Regions from separate parts of the Streptomyces sp. NPDC052299 genome, predicted to be linked through region 3. Evidence: riboswitches for the same ligand, from Rfam matches in the RefSeq annotation. Region 3 holds a riboswitch; each other region holds the start of a gene.
What was found. A riboswitch is a leader RNA that binds a small molecule or an ion and turns the genes downstream of it on or off. The one in region 3 is predicted to bind thiamine pyrophosphate.
Positions count from the first base shown of each region.

Region 1: linked by a shared signal. The riboswitch ahead of thiO (glycine oxidase ThiO) and the one ahead of AB0L33_RS27260 (thiamine ABC transporter substrate-binding protein) in region 3 are both predicted to bind thiamine pyrophosphate.
Region 2: linked by a shared signal. The riboswitch ahead of thiC (phosphomethylpyrimidine synthase ThiC) and the one ahead of AB0L33_RS27260 (thiamine ABC transporter substrate-binding protein) in region 3 are both predicted to bind thiamine pyrophosphate.

Region 1 covers NZ_JBFAUP010000016.1:103,119-109,343, reverse strand. The annotation lists gene pknB (Stk1 family PASTA domain-containing Ser/Thr kinase) at 1-578, opposite strand, end outside; gene AB0L33_RS25740 (thiazole synthase) at 761-1,555, opposite strand; gene thiS (sulfur carrier protein ThiS) at 1,558-1,776, opposite strand; gene thiO (glycine oxidase ThiO) at 1,773-2,948, opposite strand; TPP riboswitch at 2,946-3,057, opposite strand; gene AB0L33_RS25725 (FAD-dependent oxidoreductase) at 3,140-4,372, shown strand; gene AB0L33_RS25720 (Rv2175c family DNA-binding protein) at 4,438-4,803, shown strand; gene thiE (thiamine phosphate synthase) at 4,905-5,558, shown strand; gene metF (methylenetetrahydrofolate reductase [NAD(P)H]) at 5,699-6,225, shown strand, end outside.
Region 2 covers NZ_JBFAUP010000001.1:159,418-165,642, reverse strand. The annotation lists gene AB0L33_RS00730 (DUF5326 family protein) at 1-141, shown strand, start outside; gene AB0L33_RS00725 (helix-turn-helix domain-containing protein) at 383-1,153, shown strand; gene AB0L33_RS00720 (SsgA family sporulation/cell division regulator) at 1,255-1,692, shown strand; gene AB0L33_RS00715 (YibE/F family protein) at 1,772-3,094, opposite strand; TPP riboswitch at 3,165-3,298, shown strand; gene thiC (phosphomethylpyrimidine synthase ThiC) at 3,291-5,084, shown strand; gene AB0L33_RS00705 (hypothetical protein) at 5,142-5,951, opposite strand; gene AB0L33_RS00700 (metallophosphoesterase) at 6,133-6,225, opposite strand, start outside.
Region 3 covers NZ_JBFAUP010000018.1:76,316-82,540, reverse strand. The annotation lists gene AB0L33_RS27275 (hypothetical protein) at 1-323, shown strand, start outside; gene AB0L33_RS27270 (ABC transporter ATP-binding protein) at 326-1,351, opposite strand; gene AB0L33_RS27265 (iron ABC transporter permease) at 1,355-2,959, opposite strand; gene AB0L33_RS27260 (thiamine ABC transporter substrate-binding protein) at 3,046-4,149, opposite strand; TPP riboswitch at 4,234-4,350, opposite strand; gene rlmN (23S rRNA (adenine(2503)-C(2))-methyltransferase RlmN) at 4,422-5,528, opposite strand; gene AB0L33_RS27250 (phosphatidate cytidylyltransferase) at 5,618-6,225, opposite strand, start outside.

The sequences.
Region 1 (6,225 bases), on a different contig from region 3:
GCCGTGCCGTGCTCGATCTGCTCCGGGGCCAGGTACGAGACGGTGCCGAGGATCGTCCCGGTGGTGTTCGTGACCGTGTCCACGGCCCGGACCAGGCCGAAGTCGGCGACCTTGACCCGGCCGTCGTCCCCGATCAGCACGTTCTCCGGCTTCATGTCGCGGTGCACGAAGCCCGCCCGGTGCGCCGCGCCGAGGGCGGCGAGCACCGATTCCAGGATGTCCAGCGCGGCCCGGGGCCGTAGCGCGCCGCGCTCGCTCAGCACATCGCGCAGCGTGCACCCGGCGACGTACTCCATGGCCAGGTAGACGTACTGCCCCTGGGCGCCCTGGTCGAAGACCCCGACCACGTTGGGGTGGGCGAGGTGCGCCACCGACTTGGCCTCGCGGATGAAGCGCTCCACGAACGAGGCGTCGGTCGCCAGCGCCGGGTGCATCACCTTGAGGGCGAGCACCCGGTCGAGCCGCATGTCCATGGCCCGGTAGACCGTGGCCATGCCGCCCACGGCGATGCGGGCATCGACGCGGTAGCGGCCGTCGAGCAGCTGCCCGACGAGGGGGTCCTGGAGGGTCGTATCCACCATGCGAGTCTACGAGCCGCCGCGGACAGGCCCGCCGCCGTGGAGCGAACCCGGGGCAGGACTGAAGCCGAGCCGTGACAGGGACGCGTCGCCCGAGCCCGGAATCCCGGCTTCCCACGGGCTCCGGGGCCCGGAACTGTGGATTCCGGCACGTTGGTCCGGACCGGGGCGGCCCATCGCGCTCAGAACGCCGGCCGCTCCGGGTCGAGCGCCGCGCGCCCGGCCGTCGGCGACGACGCCTCCGCGAAGTGGCGGCGCGGGATGCGCCCGGCCCGGTGCGCGAGCCGCCCGCCCTCCACCGCGTGCCGCATCGCGGCGGCCATCAGCTCCGGCTCCTGGGCCCGGGTCACCGCGGAGGCGAGCATCACCGCCGAGCACCCCAGCTCCATCGCGAGCGCCGCGTCCGACGCCGTCCCGGCACCGGCGTCCAGGATCACCGGCACCCCGGCCCGCTCGGTGATCAGCTGGAAGTTGTGCGGGTTGCGGATGCCCAGACCCGAGCCGATGGGGGAGCCGAGCGGCATGACCGCCGCGCACCCCACGTCCTCCAGCTTCCGGGCCAGGACCGGGTCGTCGTTGGTGTACGGCAGCACCGTGAACCCGTCGTCCACCAGGGTCTCGGCGGCGTCCAGCAGCTCGACCGGATCGGGCAGCAGCGTCCGTTCGTCGGCCACCACCTCCAGCTTCACCCAGTCCGTGCCCAGCGCCTCCCGGGCCAGCCGGGCGGTGAGCACGGCCTCCCCGGCGGTGTAGCAGCCGGCGGTGTTCGGCAGCACCCGGATGGACAGCTTCCGCAGTACGGAGAGGACGGAGCCCTGCACGGTCGGGTCGAGGCGGCGCATCGCCACGGTGGTCAGCTCGGTGCCGGACGCGATCAGCGACCGCTCCAGCACGTCCAGGCTGGGCGCTCCGCCCGTGCCCATGATCAGCCGGGACGTGAAGTCGGTGCCGCCGAGGGTGAACAGGTCGTCGGACATCGTCAGCCTCCCTGGACCGCGGTCAGGACCTCGACCCTGTCGCCGTCGGCGAGCGCGGCGGCGGACCACCGGCCGCGCGGCACCACGGTCTCGTTGAGCGCGGCGGCGACCCCCGTCGGCGCGTCGGTCAGCGTCGCGACGAGGGCGTCCAGGGTGGTGCCCGGTGCGACGACGGCCGGAGTGCCGTTCACGGACACGGTGAGCGGGGTGGGCTCGGTCATGCGGGCTGCTCCTGGGGTGCGGCGGCCGGGGCGAACCGGCCGGGGGAGAAGGGGCGGACCGGCTCGGGCAGCTCGCCGTCGGCCAGCAGCGACGCCATCGCGTCCCCGGTGGCGGGGGTGAGCAGCACGCCGTTCCGGCCGTGGCCGGTGGCGAGGTGGAGGCCGGGCAGCGCGGTGCGGCCGAGCAGCGGGGCGTTGTCCGGGGACGCGGGGCGGAGACCGGCACGGGTCTCGGTGAGCGGCAGCTCGGTGATGCCGGGCACCAGCTCGTGGGCGTCGCGCAGCAGTTCGTAGACCCCGCCCGCCGTGACGGTGGTGTCCCAGCCCATCTCCTCGGTGGTGGCGCCGACGACCAGCTCGCCGTTCTCGCGCGGTACGAGATAGACGTGGCTGCCCCGGACCACCGCGCGCACGGTGCGCGAGAGGAAGGGCGCGTACGCCGGGGGCACGGTGAGGCGCAGCACCTGGCCCTTGACCGGCCGGACCGGCGGCAGGACGTGGGCCGGAACCCCGGCGAGCCGTCCGCTGAGGCTGCCCCCGGCGAGCACGACCTGGCCGGCGGCCAGCTCCGTACCGTCGTCGAGCACGGCGCCCACGGCCCGGTCCGCGACCACGCAGAGGCGGTCGGCGCGGTGGCGGTGGAAGACCACTCCCGCCCGTTCGCAGGCGGTGAGCAGCGCGGCGGCGAGGCGGCGCGGGTCGACCTGGTGGTCGCCGTCCACCCGGAGGCCGCCGCGCACGCCCGGGGCGAGCATCGGTTCCAGGCGGCGGCACTCGCGCCCGGTCAGCCACTCCGACTCCAGGCCCGAGCGGCGTTGCAGCTCGTGGAGTTCGCGCAGATGGGCACGGTCGTCGGCGTCCAGCGCGACGGCCAGGGTGCCGCAGGCGCGGAAGCCGATGTCCTGCCCGCTCGCCTCCTCCAGCTCCGCCGTGAAGGACGGATAGCGCCGGGCGGAGGCGAGGTTGAGCCCGAGCAGCATCTCCTCGCCGTAGTGCAGTTCGGTGACGGCGGCCAGCATTCCGGCCGCGACCCGAGCCGCTCCGCCACCCGGCCCGGGGTCGGCGAGCGCGACGGACAGGCCGCGCCGCGCGGCCCGCCAGGCGGTCACCAGACCGATGACGCCGCCCCCGATGACGAGGACGTCGGACCCTTCGGTGGGATGGGTGCGCATGGGCGTCCAGCCCCTCCCTTCGCCGGCATGACCCGGATCAGGTTCGTACGGTCGGAGGCCGCCAGCCTCCCTCTCAGCCCGGTACGCCCGGGCTCCCGCGTGTCTTACGGTGGCCACCCTAAACCCCGTCCCCCGGGGGCGGGGTGGGGCCGCCCTTTCCTGACGCCCGGTCAGCTACGTAAGGTGGGCGGGTGAGCGAGCAGCAGCGGGCAGAGCGGACGGAACGCCGGGTCGTCGTCGCGGGCGCGGGCATGGCGGGCGTGCAGACCGCCGTCGCCCTGCGGGAACAGGGCTTCACCGGCCCGGTCACGCTGATCGGCGCCGAACCCCACCAGCCCTACGACCGGCCCCCGCTGTCCAAGGCGGTGCTGCTCGGCAAGGCCGAGGAGTCCGCCTTCGACATCGACTTCGAGGGGCTGGACATCGCCCTGCGCCTGGGCTGCGAGGTCACCGGGGTCCGCGCCGGCGACCACGAACTGGACACCTCCGACGGCCCGGTCCCGTACGACGTCCTGGTCCTCGCCACCGGCGCCGAACCCATCGCCCTGCCCGGCTCCGCCGGGGTCCCCGGCGTCCATCTGCTGCGCACCCTCGACGACGCGGCCCGGCTGCGGCCCGTCCTGGAGGCCGGGCACCCCGTCGTGGTCGTCGGCGCGGGCTGGATCGGTGCCGAGTTCGCCACCGCGGCCCGCGCCGCCGGCTGCGAGGTCACCGTCGTGGAGGCCGCCGACCGCCCCCTGGCCGGTGCCCTGCCCGCCGAGGTCGCCGCCCCGATGGCCGCCTGGTACGAGGAGAGCGGCGCCCGGCTCCTCACCGGTGCCCGGGTCGCCCGCGTCGAGCCCGGCACCGTGGTCCTCACCGACGGGCGCACCCTCCCGGCAGGCGCGGTCGTCGTCGGCATCGGTGCCCGCCCCGCCACCGGCTGGCTCGCCGGCTCCGGCATCGCGCTCGGGCCCGAGGGCTCGGTGACCGCCGACGCAGCGCTGCGCACCTCGCTCCCCGATGTGTACGCGGTCGGCGACTGCGCCTCCTTCCCCTCGGCCCGCTACGGCACCCGCCTGGTCGTCCACCACTGGGACAACGCCCTCCAGGGGCCGAGGACCGCGGCCGCCCACATCGCGGCGGAGGGCGCGGGCATCCCGCCGTACGACCCCGTGCCCTACTTCTGGTCCGAGCAGTTCGGCCGGTTCGTGCAGTACGCCGGGCACCACGCGGAGGCGGACACCCTGCTGTGGCGCGGCGACCCGGCCGAGCCCGCCTGGTCGGTGTGCTGGCTGCGCGACGGCGTCCTGGTCGCGGTCCTCGCGGTGGGCCGCCCGCGCGACCTGGCCCAGGGGCGCCGGCTCATCGAGGCGGGGACCCGGCTCGACGCGCGGCGGGCCGGGGAGCCCTCCGTACCGCTGAAGTCGGCGGTTCTGCCGTAGAGGCCCGGGACCTGAAGGGCCGAGTCCGGGTTTCGGCTGTCAGTCCGGGATGGCAGGCTTGTCCCGTGACCGAGATTGACGCAAAGATCGATGCTCTCGTCCCTGCCTGGCTCCACCTGCCCGACATCGCGGAAATGCTCGATGTCGAGGTGACGCGTGTGCGGCAGCTGGTCAAGGAGGGCCAGCTCATCGCCGTACGCCGTGGGGAGAACCGGGCGCTTCAGGTGCCCGCCGCCTTCATCGACGGCACGAAGGTGGTCAAGGGCCTCTCCGGGACCCTGACGCTCCTGAAGGACGACGGCTTCTCCGACGAGGAGATGCTCGAATGGCTCTTCACCCCCGACCCGACCCTGCCGGGCACGCCCGCGCAGGCACTGAGTGAGAATCGCGGCACGGAGGTGAAGCGCCGCGCCCAGGCGCTCGCCGTCTGACCGACCGGGAAGCGGGCCGCACCGCGCGAGCGGGCGGCCCGCTTCCCCGCGCCCGCACCACCGATCCGCCGTCACCGTCTTCCCCGGGGGGAAACCGCACCATGTCCAGACCTCGCGCGCAGCTGTCCGACGCCCGGCTCTACCTGTGCACGGACGCGCGCAGGCGCCAGGGCGACCTGCCCGACTTCCTCGACGCGGTCCTCGCCGGCGGCGTGGACATCGTCCAGCTCCGCGACAAGGGCATGGAGGCCGGCGAGGAGCTGGACCACCTCGCGGTCTTCGCCGACGCCTGCGAGCGGCACGGCAAGCTCCTCGCCGTCAACGACCGGGCCGACGTGGCCCACGCCATCGGCTCGGACGTGCTGCACCTGGGCCAGGGCGACCTGCCGGTGCCGGCGGCCCGCGCGATCATCGGCGCCGAGCCGGTCATCGGCCGCTCCACGCACGCCGAGGCCGAGGTCGACGCGGCCGCGGCCGAGCCCGGCGTGGACTACTTCTGCACCGGCCCCTGCTGGCCCACCCCCACCAAGCCCGGCCGCCACGCCCCCGGCCTGGACCTCGTCCGCTACGCCGCCTCGCTCGCCCCCGCCCGCCCCTGGTTCGCCATCGGGGGCATCGACGCGGACAACCTCGACCAGGTGCTGGACGCCGGGGCCCGCCGGATCGTCGTCGTGCGGGCCCTGACCGAGGCGTCCGACCCGGGTGCCGCCGCCGCTGAGCTGGCGCGACGGGTCCGCGAGCGCGCCGGAGCCTGACGCGGGACGGCCGGTTCCGGAACGGCGGCCCGGAAGGGGCCTGGGACGAATCTGTCCGAAGGATGGACAAGAATCGGTCAATTCCGGCAAATGACTCCGGTTCGGTTGGGGGCCCGCCCCGCCCTGGTTAACCTGCCCGTATGGCCCTTGGCACACCTTCCACCAGGACAGATCACGCACGCACCGTGCGTGAGATGCTCGCGACCGGCGAGACCTCGTACTCGTTCGAGTTCTGGGCGCCCAAGACCGAGAAGGGCGAGCGCAACCTGTGGAACGCGCTGCGCCGGGTCGAGGCCGTCGCCCCGAGCTTCGTCTCGGTGACGTACGGAGCCGGGGGCTCCACCCGCGCCGGCACGGTGAAGGCCACCCAGGACATCGCCGCCGAGTCCACGCTCACCCCGGTCGCGCACCTCACGGCGGTCGACCACTCGGTCGCCGAACTCCGCAACATGGTCGGCCAGTACGCGGACGCCGGCATCCGGAACATCCTCGCCGTGCGCGGCGACCCGCCGGGCGACCCGATGGGCCCCTGGGTCGAGCACCCGCAGGGCGTGAAGTACGCGGCGGACCTGGTCCGGCTGATCAAGGAGGCCGGCGACTTCTGCGTGGGCGTGGCGGCGTTCCCCGAGCGGCACCCGCGCTCCGACGACTGGGACACCGACATCCG
Region 2 (6,225 bases), on a different contig from region 3:
GTGTTCGGTGGTCTGATCGCCAGTGTGGTCGCGTTCGTGGTCGGCCTGCTCTTCAAGATCCTGATCTTCGTGATCCTGGTCGGCGGGCTCGTCTTCCTCGTACGGAAGTTCATGTCGTCGTCCTCCGGGAACGGCTGGTGACCGCACGCCCGATGGGGGATTAGCCCAGCTGAGCTAAGGGAAAGGCGAATCGGCACCCGGTCACAGGGCGGCCGATACAGTGACAGTCCTCTGCCACCACCTGGGAAAACACCGCAAGTCACCACCCCGACCAGTGGTTTGTGCGGGATCCGGCCTTCCGGACCCCCAGGTCCGCGGCAGACCTGTGGGGGCGGCCCCCACGGGCGGGCTGACCGCCCGTCACCACGCCTGGGGGTGACCGTTGACCACGGCATCGAGTACGGCTGTTCCGACGCTCATCGGGTCGGTGCAGCGGGCGCTGAGGCTGCTGGAGGCTGTGGGCACCCATCGCGACGGGGCCCCGGCCAAACAGCTCGCGAGGGAAGCGGGGCTTCCCCTTCCCACCGCCTATCACCTGCTGCGGACCCTGACCCATGAGGGATATCTGCGCCGGGAGAACGGCGTCTTCCGCTTCGGTACCGCCGCCGAACGGCTGATGGGCGACCGCGCCGCTCAGAGCCGCCGCAGCGCCATGGCCCGGTCGCTGGGCCGCTGGCGGGACATCGTCGGAGCACCGGTGTACTGCGCCATCTACCGCGAGGGCGAGATCGAGCTCCTGGCCGTGGCGGACACCCCCGAGCGTCCCGCGGTTGACGAGTGGGCGGCGTTCCGCGAGACCGGGCACGCGCACGCGATCGGTCAGTGCCTGCTGAGCCGGCTGGACGAGAAGGCCCGCGAGGACCACCTGGACCGACACCCGGTGCGCCCGCTGACTCGGTACTCGGTGCGCGACCGCGCGGCCTTCCTCACCCGGCTGAGGTCGCTGGAGCGCACGGAACCGGTCATCGAGCGCCAGGAGTACGCGCTCGGGACCGTCTGCGCGGCCATCCCGATCACGGCCGGATTCACCGCCGCCGCGATGGCTATTTCGGTACCCCTCCATGAGGAAGATCGGTTGCTGCCCGCAGTCGAACGGCTACGCGGTGAAGTGTCGAGCCTCTTGCGTTCGTTCGTGTTCTCTATCAGTATCTGAAAAATCACTCCTTGTGATCTGCTATCGCGTGCACCACGATGGCGTCAATAGGGCCATGGGGGATCATTCCTGGCCAGATTCATCTACTGCGGGGTTGAACGATGCGCGAGTCGGTTCAAGCTGAGGTCATGATGAGCTTCCTCGTCTCCGAGGAGCTCTCATTCCGTATCCCGGTGGAGCTCCGGTACGAAGTGTGCGATCCGTACGCGATCCGGATGACCTTCCATCTGCCCGGCGACGCCCCCGTCACCTGGGCCTTCGGCCGTGAGCTGCTGCTCGACGGCCTCAACAGCCCCAGTGGTGACGGCGATGTGCACATCGCGCCGACCGAGCCGGAGGGGCTGTGCGATGTCCACATCCGGCTGCAGGTGGGCGCCGACCGTGCGCTCTTCCGGGCAGGCACGGCACCTCTTGTTGCTTTCCTCGACCGTACGGACAAGCTGGTGCCCCTCGGGCAGGAGTGCACTCTGGGTGACTTCGACGGCAACTTGGAGGAGGCGCTGGGTCGGATTCTGGCCGAAGAGCAGAACGCGGGCTGAAGCGGCCCACGGCCCGGGAGCCGTCTTGGCGCTCGAACACGACACCTGCCGATCGGGTGAATCACGCTGTGTGTTCCGGTCACGACCTCGCCCGTCGTCGCCGGCCCCTGCCGCTCCGCACGGGTGCCGAAGCCCCGGCTTCCGCGCCGACCCCCGTGCGGTCCGCGGAGACGACCAGCGCCGCCAGCGCTGTCGTCACCGGCACGGAGGCGACCAGTCCGATCGAGCCGACGAGGGTGCGCACGATCTCCTCCGCCACCAGCTCGCTGTTGGCGACCGTTCCCACACTGCTCTGCGCGACCGTGAACAGCAGGAGGAGGGGCAGTGCGGCGCCCGCATAGGCGAGCACCAGGGTGTTGACGACGGAGGCGATGTGATCGCGGCCGATTCTGATCCCTGCGCGGTAGAGCTGCTTCGCACTCATGGTGGGGTTCGCCCGGCGCAGCTCCCAGACGGCCGAGGTCTGGGTGACCGTGACGTCGTCAAGCACTCCCAGGGAGCCGATGATGACGCCTGCCAGCAGCAGTCCGCTCATGTCGATGTGCGGATACAGGCCGTGGATGAGGCCGGTGCTGTCGTCGGTGTTCCCGCTCAGGCTCGCCCAGCCGATGAAGAGCGAGCCGAGCAGCCCGATCAGGAGCAGTGAGATCAGGGTGCCGATGACGGCGACGGAGGTGCGGGCGGTCGGTCCGTGGCAGATGTAGAGCGCGATCAGCATGATCGCTCCGGCCCCGACGACCGCCACCAGCAGCGGATTGGAGCCCTGAAGTATGGCCGGAAGGATGAACAGGGTCAGTACGGCGAACGACAGGGCGAGCGCCACCAGGGCCATGACCCCGCGCATCCTGCCCACGAGCACCACCGCGAGGGCGAAGATCCCGGCCAGCAGCATGAGGGGGAACTTCCGGTTCACGTCTGTCACGGAGTACTGGAGGTCGTGGGGCGCGTCGGGGGCGTACGCCACCACCACCCCTTGGCCCTCCCGCAGTTGCCTCGGTGCGTCCGGCTGGACGACCTCCACGAACCGGCGTCCCGCGTCGGGGCCGGTGGTGACCTCGACGGTGGCCTTCTCGCAGAGACCGCCGGAAACCGGGCGGCCCTCGGAGGGCTCGGTCTCGCCGCTGACGGGAAGCTGGGCTGCGTTCACGTCCTTGCAGTCGACCTTGACGACGCTCACCACCTTTCCCTGCTGGGTCTGCCGGTCGAAACCGACACCTGTCCGTTCGTGCGCCGGCGCTCCGTTCGGCCAGAGCGCCACGAGACCGATGAGTACGGCGGTCGCGAAGGGGATCAGCACGGCGGCGATCACCTTGCGCAGATGGGCGGAGACGGGTGCGGCCGGGCCATGGCTGTGCGTGTGCTGATGGCCCTGCGGTTCGGGATCGCGATGAGGGGGCGTCACCGGCCGATCATCGCAAGAAGGAAGGGGCCCTCTGTTCAGCCCGCCCGTCGGGGGGCTAGCGTGGTGGCACCTTTGCACACGCGGGAGCTCGGAGCACCGGGCTGAGAGGGCGCTGACCGCCGTACGACCGTACGGGAGACGCTGCGCCGACCGCCGAACCTGTTACCGGGTAATGCCGGCGTAGGGAGTAGGTCTCATGACCACATCGGACACACGCACGCCTGCCTCCAATCAGGGCGACGAGGCCGGGAAGTCCATCGGCTGGCACAAGGGATACGTCCAGGGGCCGCGCCCCGACATCCGGGTGCCGGTCCGGCAGGTGCACCTGACCAACGGCAAGAACGTGACGCTGTACGACACGTCCGGGCCGTACACCGACCCCGCGGCCCGGACCGACGTGCGGCGCGGCCTCGCGCCGCTCCGGGAGAACTGGATCATCGCCCGCAGCGACACCGAGGAGTACGCGGGGCGCCCCGCCCGCCCCGAGGACGACGGGCTCAAGCACACCTCTCCGCGGGGTGGGCTGCGCAATCTGGACGCGGTGTTCCCCGGCAGGCCGCGCCGGCCGCGGCGGAGTCGGGACGGCCGGCCCGTCACCCAGCTCGCGTACGCCCGGAGGGGCGAGATCACCCCGGAGATGGAGTACGTCGCGGTCCGCGAGAACGTGCCGGCCGAGGTGGTGCGCGAGGAGATCGCGGCCGGCCGGGCGGTGCTGCCCGCGAACGTCAACCACCCGGAGGCCGAGCCGATGATCATCGGAAAGCGGTTCCTGGTGAAGGTCAATGCCAACATCGGCAACTCCGCGGTGACGTCCTCCATCGAGGAGGAGGTGGACAAGATGACGTGGGCGACCCGGTGGGGTGCGGACACGGTCATGGACCTTTCCACCGGCCGCAACATCCACACCACCCGTGAGTGGGTTCTTCGCAATTCACCCGTACCGATCGGAACCGTCCCCCTCTACCAGGCCCTTGAGAAGGTCGACGGACGGGCGGAGGAACTGACCTGGGAGATCTACAAGGACACCGTCATCGAGCAGGCCGAGCAGGGCGTGGACTACATGACGGTGCACGCCGGGGTGCGCCTGCCGTACGTGCCGCTGACCGCCCGGCGCAAGACCGGCATCGTCTCCCGGGGCGGCTCGATCATGGCGGCGTGGTGCCTGGCGCACCACAAGGAGTCCTTCCTGTACGAGCACTTCGAGGAGCTCTGCGAGATCCTCGGCGCGTACGACGTGACGTACTCGCTGGGTGACGGGCTGCGTCCCGGGTCGATCGCGGACGCCAACGACGAGGCGCAGTTCGCCGAGTTGCGCACGCTCGGCGAACTGAACGCGGTCGCCAAGCGGTTCGGCGTGCAGACCATGATCGAGGGCCCGGGGCACGTCCCGATGCACAAGATCAAGGAGAACATCGACCTTCAGCAGGAGATCTGTGAAGAGGCGCCGTTCTACACGCTCGGCCCGCTGACCACCGACATCGCGCCGGCGTACGACCACATCACCTCGGGCATCGGCGCCGCGATGATCGCCTGGTGGGGGACGGCGATGCTCTGCTACGTGACGCCCAAGGAGCACCTGGGGCTGCCGAACCGGGACGATGTGAAGACCGGGGTCATCACGTACAAGATCGCGGCCCACGCCGCCGACCTGGCCAAGGGCCACCCGGGGGCACAGGAGTGGGACGACGCGCTGTCGGACGCCCGGTTCGAATTCCGCTGGGAGGACCAGTTCAACCTGGCGCTCGACCCGGAAACGGCGCGGGAGTTCCACGACGAGACCCTGCCGGCCGAGCCCGCGAAGACGGCGCACTTCTGCTCGATGTGCGGTCCGAAGTTCTGCTCGATGAAGATCAGCCACAGCATCACCGAGCAGTTCGGCGGCGCGGACGGCGCGGAGGCGACGGCCGAGGACATCGCCGCGGGGATGCTCGCCAAGTCGCGTGAATTCGCGGCGGGCGGGAACCGGGTCTATCTGCCGCTGGCCGACTGACCGGCACCGGACACCGGTCGCCCACGGCTCCGGCGCCTTCGCCGGGGCCGTGGGCGGTCAGTCCAGTTCGTGCTCGGGCCCGCCGAAGTCGGGGCTGGTGAAGTCCGGGCTGCTGTAAGTGGGGCGGGGCGCCGCCGACGGGCCCTCGTCCGGCCCTGCGAAGTCGGGCCTGCTGTAGCCGATCTTGGGGAGGCGGCCGGTCGGGCGGTGCGGGGCGGGGACCGCAGGACCGGCGGGCTCGGTGAGGGCGTCGCGCAGGAAGGGCACGATGCCCCGTTCCAGCAGCGCCTGGCGCCAAGCCTCCTTGGCGCGTGCCACGTCGTCGGGCAGTTGCTCTCGGGCTTCCCGGGCGGGCAGGGAGGTCGAGCCGTTGCGCAGAGCGGCGATGAGCAGGCCGATGGCGGCGACGAAGATGGCGGCGGCCGTGACGGCGGCGAAGAACCAGCCCGCGTCCACCATGGGGCCGGCGAACGCCGGTGGTGGATCCAGCATCTTCAGGAGGTAGCCGACCAGCAGGAATATGGCCGCCGCCGTTCCCGCCAGCATGGGCGCCAGAACGGTGACGACCGCACCTATGCCGGCGCCCGACTGGCCGAGGCCGTCCGGCGCTGTGACGGAAGCCGTCTCCCGGGCGGAGGCACGTGCTTCGTCACGGGCCTTCACGTACTGCTCGTACTCGGTGGCGGCCGTGGCGGTGATCAGGGCGACGGCCGCCAGCGCCATGGTGCGCAGCTGGGCGGCGTTGAGGCGTTCGCCGACGGCGGCCAGTTCCGGTCGTGCGTGTGCGTGACGCAGTGCGTCGTCGAGGAGCCGTTCGTACTCGGGCCGGTCCTCGGTCAGCAGGTGCGGAGCGCTGTTCATCTGCATCCCCCGATGCTCCGTCGGGCCTGTGTGCCCGCTGGATCCGGGCAGTTTGGGCGGAAACGGAGGAGAGCCTGCTACTGATAGGCCGATGGTAGAGCGCGCACAGCACGGGGTGACAGAGGGTTTCCGGAAATAGCCCCTGACTCGACGTGGTCAGCGCGGCAGGCACCTTCCCCGCTGAATATCAGTCACGCAGGGGGAGTTGGACGACCAGTAGCTTTCCGGCCATGGTCACCCCGCCGTCCATGGCGATGGCGAGCCCGTCCGCGTACACATG
Region 3 (6,225 bases):
CCGCCTGCGTCACCCGGCCACACGTCGTGCGTCCCGACGGCTCTCTGCGCATCCGTTACGGAGCCCTGTTCGACCTCGTCGTGCCGCGGGACGCGGTCGCCTCGGCCCTGGTCGACCGGCGCTACCCGGAAGGCCGCCTGATCACCCTCTCCGACGACGGGGTCCTCGACCTGATCGTGGGCAGCCAGACGTCGGTGACCCTGAGGCTGAACCGGTCGCTCGCCTTCACCCGCCCGCTCGGCGCGACGCAATGGGCCCACACCATCCGCTTCCACGCCGACGACCCGCGCGCGCTGGTCCGGGCGGTCCGCCCGGCGGCCTGACCTCAGAACAGCGCCGGCAGCACCACGCACTCCGACGCGTCGAAGGTGACGCCCACGCGCTCGCCCTCCTCCGGTGTTCCGCGCAGCGAGCACTCCGCCTCCAGCACCGGACCGCGCTCGGGGCGCAGGGTCACGGCGACGTGGCTGCCCCGGAAGGTGCGTGCGTCCACGACGCAGCGCAGCCCCTTCTCCGGCCCGCCGATCCGGACCCCGGCCGCCCGCACCAGCAGATCGCACGCTCCCTGCGGTGAGCCCGCGGGCACCGGCACCTCGCCCCAGTCGGTGTCCGCCGCTTCCCCCTCGACGGTCGCCTCGACCACGTTGTCGAAGCCCAGGAACCGGGCCACGAAGGCGGAGGCGGGGCGCTGCCACACCTGCAACGGGGTGCCCACCTGGGCGACGCGGCCCTCGCGCATCACGACGACCCGGTCGGCCAGCGCGAACGCCTCGCCCTGGTCGTGGGTGACGGCGAGCACGGTGGTGCCGAGGCGGCCGAAGAGGGCGCGCAGCTCCACGACGAGCCGTTCGCGCAGGCTGCGGTCGAGCTGGCCGAGCGGCTCGTCGAGCATCAGCAGCCTGGGGCTGGGGGCGAGGGCCCGGGCCAGGGCGACGCGCTGCTGCTCGCCGCCGGAGAGCGCGGCGACGGCGCGGCGTTCGGCGCCGGGGAGGCCCACGAGGTCGAGGAGTTCGGCGACCCGGCGGTCCTGCTCGCCCCGGCCCACGCCGTGCATCCGCAGGCCGAAGGCGACGTTGGCGCCGACGTCCCGGTGCGGGAAGAGCTGGTGGTCCTGGAACATCAGGCCGAGGCCGCGCCGGTGGACCGGGATGCCGTCCTGGTCGGTCCCGTCGAGGAGGACCCGGCCGCCGTCCGGCTCCTGGAGGCCCGCGACCAGGCGCAGCAGGGTGGACTTGCCGCTGCCGCTCGGCCCGAGGACGCAGACGGTCTCGTGGTCGGCGACCTCCAGGTCGACCCCGTCGAGCGCGGCCCGGTCACCGAAGCGGACGGTGGCCGATTCGAGCGTCAGCATCTTTCAGAACTCCCCGGATCGGTCGGTGCGGATGCGTTCGAGCAGCAGCAGCGACACCGCGCACACGAGCATCAGTACGGTGCTGAGGGCCATGGCCTGCCCGTAGTTGAGGTCCCCGGACCGGCCGAGGAGCCGGGCCACGGCCACCGGCAGCGTCGGGTTGTCGGGCCGCGCGATGAACACGGTCGCGCCGAACTCCCCCAGCGACACGGCGAAGGCGAACCCGGCGGCGACCAGCAGCGCCCGCCGTACGAGGGGGAAGTCCACCTCGCGCCAGGCCCGCAGCGGCGAGGCCCCGAGCACCGCCGCCGCCTCGCGCAGCCGCGCGTCCACCGCTCGCAGCACCGGCAGCATGGTGCGTACGACGAAGGGCACGCCGACCAGCGCCTGGGCGAGCGGCACCAGGATCCAGGACGTACGGAGGTCCAGCGGCGGCTCGTCCAGGGTGATGAGGAAGCCGAAGCCCACGGTGACGGCGGAGACCCCGAGCGGCAGCATCAGCAGGGCGTCGAAGCCCCGGACGAGCCGGCCCGCCCGCCGGGTGAGCGCGGCGGCGGCGAGCCCTCCGACGACCAGGGCGATCACGGTCGCGACGAGGGCGTAGCGCAGCGAGTTCCCGATGGCCTCGACCGGCGCGACCAGGAACGTACCGCTGTTGGCGTCCGCCGAGGTCAACGCGCGGTAGTAGGCGAAACCGGAACCGCCCAGCGAGCGTTCCACGAGCACCGCGAGCGGCAGCAGGACCAGCAGCAGCACGCTCAGCAGGACCCCGGCGAGCAGCGTCCACTGCCCGGCCCCCCGCGGCCTGCGCGCGGTCATCGCCGGGTCGACCAGCTTCAGCGCGCGCTCCCTGCGGCGTACGGTCCAGGCGTGCACGGCGAGGATCGCGCCGACGGCGGCGAACTGCACGAGCGTCAGCACGGCGGCCGTGGGCAGGGCGAGCAGCTGCGCGGTCTGCCGGTAGATCTCCACCTCCAGCGTGGAGAAGCCGGGCCCGCCGAGGATCTGTACGACCCCGAAGGAGGTGAAGGTGAAGAGGAAGACCATCAGGGCGGCGGCGGCCACGGCCGGGGCGAGCGCGGGCAGCGTGACGCGCCGCCACGCGGTGAACCGGCTCGCGCCAAGGACCCGGGCGGCCTCCTCCTGGCGCGGGTCGAGCTGCGCCCAGAGCCCTCCGACGGTGCGGACGACGACCGCGTAGTTGAAGAAGACGTGCGCCAGCAGGATCGCCCACACCGTGGTGTCGAGCCGTACGCCCCACAACTCGTCCAGCAGCCCGCCGCGTCCGAGCAGCGCGAGGAAGGCGGTGCCCACGACCACGGTCGGCAGCACGAACGGCACCGTGACGACGGCCCGCAGGACCTGCTTGCCGGGGAAGTCGAACCGTGCGAAGACATAAGCGCCCGGCAGCGCGATCAGCAGGGTCAGCGCGGTCGAGGCGAGAGCCTGCCACAGCGTGAACCACAGGACGTCGCGGATCTCCGGCCGGGCCAGCACCTCGCCGAACCGGCCGAACTGCCAGACGCCGTCCGCCTTGAGCCCCCGGCCCACGATCGCGGCGACGGGATAGGCGAAGAACAGGGCGAAGAACGCGACCGGCACGGCCATCAGACCGAGCCGCACCGCGGCCCCGCGCCGGGCCCGGGCGCGTGCGGATCTCCCGCGCGCGCCCGGTCCGCGTACGGGAGTCTTCGCTACTTCACTACGAGCGAGGACCACGACTGGACCCACTGCTCACGGTTCTTGGCGATGGCGTCCGGGGCGACGGTCGCCGGCTTCTCGGCGGTGGCACCGAACTCCGTGAAGAGCTCGGGCACCTTCGCGTCCTTCGCGACCGGGCTGACGAACATGGTGAGCGGCATGTCCTCCTGGAACTTCTTCCCGATCAGGAAGTCCAGCAGGGCCTTGCCGCCCGCCTCGTTCTTCGCTCCGTCCAGCAGTCCGGCGAACTCGATCTGGCGGAAGCAGGTGCCGGTGGCGACCCCGGTCGGCGCGGTCTTCGGCCGCGGGTCCGCGTACAGCACCTCGACGGGCGGGCTGGAGGCGTAGCTGACGACGAGCGGGCGGTCGGCCTTGGCCTTCTTGCCGCCGGCCGAGCCGGAGAACTCCTCGTTGTACGCCTGCTCCCAGCCGTCCACGACCTTGACGCCGTTGTCCTTCAGCTTCTTCCAGTAGTCCTGGTAGCCGTCCTCGCCGAAGGTGGCGACGGTACCGAGGAGGAAGCCGAGGCCGGGCGAGGAGGTCGCGGCGTTCTCGGTGACGAGCAGGTCCTTGTACGCGGGCTTCGCCAGGTCGGCGAAGGTCTTCGGCGGCGCCAGCTTCTTGTCGGCGAAGTACTTCTTGTCGTAGTTGACGCAGATGTCGCCGGTGTCGACCGGGGTGACCCGGTGCTTGTCCGCGTCCAGCTGGAGGTCGGCCGGGACCCGGTCCAGGCCCTTGGCCTCGTACGGGGTGAACAGGCCGTTGTCCAGGGCCCGCGAGAGCAGGGTGTTGTCGACGCCGAAGAACACGTCGCCGCGCGGGGAGCCCTTGGTCAGGATCTCCTGGTTCAGGGCGGCGCCCGCGTCGCCGCTCTTGAGGACCTTGACGGTGTAGCCGGTCTCCCGGGTGAACTCCTTCAGCACGTCCTTGGAGGCGTTGAAGGAGTCGTGGCTGACGAGGGTGACGGTCCTGGAACCGGAGCCCTTGGTGGAACCGGAACCGGAAGCCGGGTCGTCGGAACTTCCGCAGCCGGCCAGCGCGGTGACGCCGAGCGCGGCGGCGACGGCCGCCGCCGCGGCCTTCTTGGTGGTGCTCATGTGTGATTCCTCCTGGAGTGACCAGGAAGAGACGCGGCCCCGCCCGCACACCGGCCGGAGCCGGAAGCGGGCAGGGCGCAACAGCTTGAGTATGGTCCGAACTTCCTACCCGGAATGACCCGGGCGAGGTTCAGAGGGTCTGCGGCCAACCTGTCCTTGGTGCCGCACTCTCAGCGCTGTGGCGCTCCCCTGTCGGAATATGCAGTTGATTTCGGCCCCAGGCTACACGGCCGTTTTCGGCCGGGGCCCCGGGCGTCCGGGGCCCCTTCCCCTCAGCGCTCGGAGGCCGCCAGCTGCCCGCAGGCGCCGTCGATCTCCTGGCCCCGGGTGTCGCGGACGGTGACCGGCACGCCGTGGCTCGCGATGGCCTCCACGAACGCCCGCTCGTCCTCGGGCCGTGAGGCGGTCCACTTGGAGCCGGGCGTCGGGTTCAGCGGGATGAGGTTGACGTGGACCCGCTTGCCCTTGAGGAGACGGCCCAGCAGGTCGCCGCGCCACGCCTGGTCGTTGATGTCGCGGATCAGGGCGTACTCGATGGAGACGCGGCGGCCCGACTTCTCCGCGTACTCCCACGCGGCGTCCAGCACCTCGCGCACCTTCCACCGGGTGTTCACCGGCACGAGGGTGTCGCGCAGCTCGTCGTCCGGGGCGTGCAGCGAGACGGCGAGGCGGCACTTGAACCCCTCGTCGGCGAACCGCAGCATCGCGGGCACCAGGCCGACGGTGGAGACGGTGATCCCGCGCTGCGAGAGGCCGAGCCCGTCCGGCTCCGGGTCGGTCAGCCGGCGGATCGCTCCGACGACGCGGTTGTAGTTGGCCAGCGGCTCGCCCATGCCCATGAACACGATGTTGGAGAGCCGGGCGGGGCCGCCGGGGACCTCGCCGTCGCGCAGGGCCCGCATGCCGTCCACGATCTGGTGGACGATCTCCGCGGTGGAGAGGTTGCGGTCGAGACCGGCCTGTCCGGTCGCGCAGAACGGGCAGTTCATCCCGCAGCCGGCCTGCGAGGAGATGCACATCGTGACCCGCTCCGGGTAGCGCATCAGGACGGACTCGACGAGCGTCCCGTCGTGCAGCTTCCAGAGGGTCTTGCGGGTGGTGTCGTCGTCGCAGCTGATGTGCCGCACGACGGACATCAGGTCGGGGAACATCGCCTCGGCGAGCTTGTCCCGCGATCCGGCCGGGATGTTCGTCCACTCGGCCGGGTCGTGCGCGTACCGCGCGAAGTAGTGCTGCGAGAGCTGCTGGGCGCGGAACGGCTTCTCGCCGATCGCGGCGACGGCCTCCCTGCGCTCGGCGGGCGTGAGGTCGGCGAGGTGCCGCGGCGGCTTCTTGGCTCCGCGGGGCGCGACGAAAGTGAGTTCTCCGGGCTTAGGCATGGTTCTTCCAGTGTCGCAGACGGAACGGCGAAGGCCCGCCGCCCTGTGGACGACGGGCCTTCGCACGGAAAACCGCAGGCCGGAGCCGGTCAGCCGGAGCCGACGAACAGCACGAGCAGCAGCCAGACCACCGGGGCGGTCGGCAGCAGGGAGTCCAGCCGGTCCATGATTCCGCCGTGGCCGGGCAGCAGCGTGCCCATGTCCTTGATGCCGAGGTCCCGCTTGATCATGGACTCGCCCAGGTCCCCCAGGGTGGCGCTGGCCGCGACCGCGAGGCCCAGCAGCAGCCCCTGCCACCAGGAACCGTCGTCGACCAGGAACTGCATGCACAGCGCACCGGCCACCATGGCGAAGGCGACCGCCCCGAACAGGCCCTCACGGGTCTTGCCGGGGCTGATGCGCGGAGCCAGCTTGTGCTTGCCGAACCGCCAGCCGACCGCGTACGCCCCCGTGTCGCTGACCACGGTCAGCAGCAGGAAGGTCAGCACCCGCTGCGGCCCGTCGTCGGCGGTCAGGAGCAGGGCGACGAAGGTGGCCAGGAAAGGCACGTAGAACGCGGCGAAGATGCCCGCGGTGACGTCCCTGAGATAGTCCTCGGGCGGCTGCGCCATCCGCCACACGAGCACCGCCAGAGCGGTCAGGGCCATGGCGATCCAGGCACCCTCGGCCCCACGCGCGTACCCGGCGACGACCATGG